One region of the Vibrio astriarenae genome, then DNA from elsewhere that is predicted to be linked to it. Evidence: predicted binding sites of a transcription regulator. Region 1 holds the regulator's gene; the other holds the start of a gene.
What was found. The regulator CRP, encoded in region 1, controls carbon source genes, mostly activating them, when cyclic AMP is high. The targets are predictions, from matches to a motif close to TGTGANNNNNNTCACA.
Positions count from the first base shown of each region.

Region 1 (3,172 bases):
ATGAGGGGGAATGGGCATATTTTGTAGAGCACATTCGTGCGGGCATTGTTAACCGTAATCGTCAATTGACGGGGGCGAGTGGTGATGCACCATTTGGTGGGCCTGGTGCTTCCGGCAACCTGCGTCCAAGCGCCTATTATGCCGCAGACTACTGCGCGTATCCTATGGCTTCAATGGAGGGCAGTGAGCCTCTTTTACCCGCGACATTGAGTCCTGGCCTAACACTATAAATAACCAAACCGTCACACGCTGAGGGCAGTCAGTCGGCTGCCCAACCTTTCACCCTTCGATACAAGGAGAGAGTATGACCCCCGCTTTCACTGTCGAGCAGTTATTTGCCGAGCTTTGGCAAGACTACATCACTCGCCTTTGTCCTTCAGCGCAGCAAGTTCATCAACTGCTTGAAGAAGAGACGCCGCTGATCAATGATCATATTGCTTTGCGAACCTTTAATATCGCCCCTTTAGGGATAGAAACCCTAGCGAAGCCCTTTCTTGCTCTAGGCTATAAAGAAGGGGGAGACTACGTATTTGAGAGCAAAAAGTTGCTGGCCAAGCATTATGAACACACTGATCCCGCACTCCCTAAAGTGTTTATTAGTGAGCTAAAAGTGGAAGAGTGTTCCACTCAGTTGCAAGCCATCGTTGCACGTTTGGTGGCGCAATTAGACGCCAATCAGTTACTTAGCCCAGCGTTTCTTTTTGCCGGTCGATTATGGAGCCTTTCACATCAAGATTATCTTGAGCTTGCGAAAGAGAGTGAGTACGCCTCTTGGTTTGCCGCTCATGGCTATGGTGCCAACCACTTTACGGTCAGCGTCAATCAGCTCAATGCGTTTGAAGAGGTGGTTGAGGTTAATAATCAACTCAGAGAATCTGGCTTTGTTATCAATGAATCTGGTGGTGAGGTAAAAGGAACACCCGAAGTGCTGCTAGAGCAGTCATCAACGATGGCGGATAGAGTCCGTGTCGCCTTTACTGATGGTGAGTTTGAGATCCCCGGGGGCTTTTATGAGTTTGCCAAGCGCTACCCGACAGCGAGTGGAGAGCTTTATTCTGGTTTTGTGGCGGCCTCAGCCGATAAAATCTTTGAGAGTACGAATAGCTAGGTTAGTGAAGTTGTGTCGCACAGATAAAAAAAAACACCAAGCCGAGGCTTGGTGTTTTTATTGATACTTTGCTGTTCGCAATTCGATGAGAATTAACGAGTACCGTAGACCACGATAGTTTTACCGTGTGCAGAAATTAGGTTCTGCTCTTCTAGCATCTTCAGGATACGACCAACGGTTTCACGTGAACAACCTACAATCTGACCGATCTCTTGACGAGTGATCTTGATTTGCATGCCGTCTGGGTGAGTCATTGCGTCAGGCTGTTTTGCTAGGTTTAGTAGCGTCTGAGCGATACGACCAGTTACGTCTAGGAATGCTAAGTCACCCACTTTTTGGCTAGTCACTTGTAGGCGGCTTGCCATCTGCGCTGAAAGGCGCATTAGGATATCTGGGTTAACTTGGATAAGTTGACGGAACTTCTTAAATGAAATCTCAGCTACTTCACATGGCGATTTTGCACGTACCCAAGCAGTACGCTCTTGGTCTTCTTCGAAAAGACCGAGTTCACCAATGAAGTCACCTTGGTTAAGGTAAGAAAGGATCATTTCCTTACCTTCTTCGTCTTTAATAAGTACTGCTACAGAGCCTTTGACGATGTAGTACAAAGTCTCAGCTTTTTCACCTGCGTGAATTAGCGTGCTCTTTGATGGGTACTTATGAATATGACAGTGTGAAAGAAACCACTCTAACGTTGGATCGGTTTGAGGTTTACCTAGAACCATAAATATATCTTCCTCTGCAGGGTACGCTTGCTGCTTTCCTTATTGCGCTAAGCGCTTTAACTAGGCCTAGTAGCATAAGTGCTGAAGACACATGCTGCAAGCTATCTCGTAATTCAGACAAGATAGTAACGTGTTTCTTGTGCGATTTCTTGATTTTAACGGGGTAATACGACCGAAATTTACTCAGATTCTGTGCACCTGATCACGTACTGACAAGGTTCTCTGGTTATCGGTCGCAGTTAACCTATTTTCCCGGTTTCTATTAGCTGTTGTAGGATGGGTCTGACGATCAATTCCATCGCAAAACTCATCTTGCCTCCGGGTACAACAAGTGTGTTGTGACGCGACATAAATGAGCCATCAATCATGGCGAGCAGGTAAGGGAAATCGACGTTTTTTATCCCACGTAAACGAATCACCACAAAACTTTCATCCAGACTTGGAATGCCCTTCGCATTGAGCGGGTTTGACGTGTCGACGGTTGGGACACGCTGAAAGTTGATGTGAGTACGAGAGAACTGTGGGGTGATGTAGTTAAGATAATCGTCCATCGAGCGCACGATAGAGTCCATCACCGCCTCTCGCGAGTGGCCTCTATCTCGGGTATCACGCACAAACTTCTGGATCCACTCCAGGTTAACAATCGGCACCATGCCGATCAGAAAGTCGACGTGTTTAGAGACATTCACGTCACCATCGACGACTCCCCCATGTAACCCCTCGTAAAACAAAACATCAGTATCATCAGGGAGCTGCTGCCAAGGAGTGAACGTGCCGGGCATCTGGTTGTACGGTACCGCCTCATCAAAAGAGTGCAGGTAGCGACGCACCTCACCTTGCCCCTCCTCGCCATAGCGAGCAAAGAACTGTTCCAGCGCTTTAAAGTCGTTGGCTTGTGGCCCGAAGTAACTGATGTGTTTGCCTTGCTCACGCGCTTTGCGAATCTCTACGTCCATCTCAGGGCGAGTAAAACGGTGGAAGCTATCGCCTTCCACCCACGCGGGCTTGACGTCCATCATATTGAACATCTTTCTAAAGGCTTCTGACGTTGTGGTGGTTCCTGCACCAGAGGAGCCGGTCACCGCGATAATCGGATGCTTGGCTGACATGACGTACCTGTCTATTTAATAGTTATGATTTTTAAGAAAATTAACCTTAGCGCACCAAAGTCCAAATGGCGAGGTCAGGGATTAGAATTTTCGAGTTTGGATATCGATTGTTTCATGCAGTTCAGAAAAGACGATAACCGCGTCGCCCGCTTCAATTTGTTTGCGAACTTGCTCGATTTTCTCGGTTAAAGAAACCTCATACTCACCGTAATCCGTCCCTTCACGAAGAA
Region 1 is NZ_CP047475.1:323,782-326,953, forward strand. It holds gene astD (succinylglutamate-semialdehyde dehydrogenase) at 1-230, shown strand, start outside; gene GT360_RS01530 (DUF1338 domain-containing protein) at 305-1,108, shown strand; gene crp (cAMP-activated global transcriptional regulator CRP) at 1,201-1,833, opposite strand; gene GT360_RS01540 (phosphoribulokinase) at 2,073-2,942, opposite strand; gene GT360_RS01545 (YheU family protein) at 3,024-3,172, opposite strand, start outside.

Region 2 (3,172 bases), 1.3 Mb from region 1:
AAACAGATCAGTATAAATAAGGCGCCATCTTGGCGCCTTTGTCGTCTTCAACTGCTAGAAAGAGGTTGCCATGGAGCAAGAGGGTAAATTCACGCAAGGATCCACCATGAAGCATATCTTGGTGATGTCCGGAGCTGGCTCAATCGGCTTGATGGCACTGTTTGTCGTCGACCTCGTGGATATGCTGTTTATCAGTATGCTAGGACAAGATGAGCTTGCAGCCGCAGTGGGCTTTGCTGGAACATTGGTCTTCTTTTCAACTTCAATTTCGATCGGAACCTCGATCGCAATGGGGGCGTTGGTCTCCAAATCTTTAGGCGCAAAACGACACCTTGAAGCGCAACGAATCAGTATCAGTACTATGATGACAGCGCTGCTCATTGGCTGTACTGTCAGCGTCATAGTGTATATTTTTATACCAGAGTTGCTCAGTCTCATTGGGGCAAAAGGCTATGCGGCTGAAAGAGCAGAAGCCTATTTGAGGATTTTGATTCCTAGCGGGCCTCTCGTCGCAGTCGGCATGGCGGCGGGTGCAGGCCTGCGCGCTGCAGGTGATGCAAAACGTTCAATGTGGGCAACACTCGCGGGTGGGATTGTGAATGCTATTCTCGACCCGATCTTTATCTTTGCCTTTGAGATGAATGTGGAAGGCGCTGCTTGGGCATCGGTCATCGCCAGGTTCACGGTGTTCTACTTCTCTGTCACTCCTTTGGTTCGGGTGCATAATTTGGTGGCCATGCCCTCCATTGTTCATTGGCTTGGACACAGCAAAGCGATCTTTGCGATTGCTCTACCAGCCATTCTTACCAATATTGCAACGCCGTTTGGCAACGCAATCGTAACGTCCGCAATTGCGCAGTTTGGTGAGGACTACGTAGCCGGTTTTGCGGTCATTGGTCGACTAACCCCTGTGTGCTTCGCGGTCATATTTGCTCTGTCTGGCGCTGTAGGCCCAATTATTGGCCAAAACTATGGGGCGGAGCGTTATGACCGAGTCGAAGATACCCTGAAAAACTCATTGTTCGTGACGACCATCTATACCATTGTGGTTTGTTTTTTACTCTATTTCTTACAAGACTATGTGGTCGCAATATTTAGCTTGCAGGGTGATGCCGCATTAATCGTGACCGCATTTTGCACCTACGTTGCTATTAGCTTTATCTTCAACGGCACGTTGTTTGTGGCCAATACTTCTTTCAATAACCTGGGTAAGCCTTTGTACTCCACAGCCCTCAATTTGGGTAAGGCAACACTAGGGACAATCCCTTTCGTTTATCTCGGCGCGGATATGTTTGGTGCGCTCGGGGTGATGTATGGTCAAGCGGTAGGTACTCTGTTATTTGGCCTGATTGCACTGGTTGTGTTGCGTAAACACATCAGTGATATCGCGAAAGGCCACGAGCCAGAAATGGAGGAAGACGTACCGGCGACCTGTGTCAATACTCAACCATTTTGCACACACGATGCTTTGGTGATTGATGATGCAAGCTTGGTAACAGATGAAGCGACTAAATAGCATAGGTCGGGTATTTGTCTTAGACCATTCATTTAAAGGTCGTTCAATCAACGGTATAGATGCGATTTCTATAACAATTCTATGTAACGTGGGCTCTAAAGTACGCCAATAAATGTGATGCAAATCGATTAACTGTGTAACTTGCACTAATGGTGTTCATATTGTTGTGAGATTGATCACCAAACATAACTCTGGGGTTGGTTACATTGAGTTGTACCCGATAATTACATTTTGAGCGAAAACGCCAACCAAGGAGCCCCCATGACACAAGCCGTATTTCATTTAGGTGTGACCGAAACAGACCTCGCTGGTGCGACATTGGCCATTATTCCAGGTGACCCTGCTCGAGTTGAAAAAATTGCTGATCAGATGGAAAATCCGGTCTTCCTCGCGAGCCATCGCGAATACACACTTTATCGCGCAGAACTCGACGGCAAGCCAGTGGTTGTGTGCTCGACAGGTATTGGTGGCCCATCGACATCGATTGCGGTTGAAGAATTAGCACAGCTTGGTGTACGCACTTTCTTGCGAGTGGGCACAACGGGTGCTATTCAGCCTCACGTTCACGTTGGCGATATGATTGTTTCAACAGGCTCAGTCCGTCTTGATGGCGCGAGTCTCCATTTTGCACCAATGGAATTCCCAGCCGTTGCCGATTTTGACGTGGCAACCGCGATGAAAGCCGCAGTGGAAGAGAGTGGAGCACCTGTACACATGGGTGTAACAGCTTCAAGTGATACTTTCTACCCTGGTCAAGAACGTTACGACACCTTCTCTGGTCGTGTGGTTAAGCGCTTCCAAGGTTCGATGAAAGAGTGGCAAGATATGGGTGTGCTGAACTTCGAGATGGAATCGGCGACGCTGTTGACAATGTGTGCGAGCTCGGGCTTGAAAGCGGGCTGTGTTGCTGGTGTTATTATCAATCGTACTCAAAAAGAGATCCCCGATCACGACACGCTAAAAGAGACCGAAGCGCGTTCGATTAAAGTTGTGGTAGAGGCGGCGCGTAAGATGCTAGCGTAACACGAATGAAAAGTTCCCCTCCTCCCTGGAGGCTTTCAGAGGAGGGGAAAAACGGAGTCCCCACTGCTGGTGGGCATTTCAAGTAACTATGTTCTAATAACCGTGTTCTCAATAGCTGTGTTCATGTTCTCCTTTCTAATCATCGTTTTATGCTCTTAATGACTCAGCTGTGACGGGCGGTAGGTCATCAAGTGGTTGATACAGGTCTTCTGCAAAAGTTTTTAACATGTCGTCATAGACGTCTGAAATTGCAAGAGAGACTTCACTACTCAGTGAATACAAATTATTGGTATTGCTAAAATCGGCATAGCCTTCACTCACCTCATTTAGCCTGTTCAGTGCAATCACACACTGTGGTGTATTAATCACTTTGCGGTTAATCACCGATAGGCGATTCATTTTGTTTAAAATGCTGCCACAGTAATAGCGAATGCGCTCCTCACTATGGCCGATATCTGACTCTTGAATAGAGATGCGCAGCTGGGTAAGTGATTCCATTGAATCTAAAATCGCTTGCCAATTTTGGTGATACTCTTCGTAGAGATCGTCTCGTCCTGCTTGGGCAAGCCACGCTAACACCACATCATCCAACAGATACATACAGTGGCGAATCACTTTGCCATGCATCATTTG
Region 2 is NZ_CP047475.1:2,179,193-2,182,364, reverse strand. It holds gene GT360_RS10170 (MATE family efflux transporter) at 71-1,516, shown strand; gene udp (uridine phosphorylase) at 1,778-2,539, shown strand; gene GT360_RS10160 (hypothetical protein) at 2,687-3,172, opposite strand, start outside.
Region 2: a site for CRP is predicted at 1,682-1,697, ahead of udp (uridine phosphorylase). Genes of this name have one in related genera too.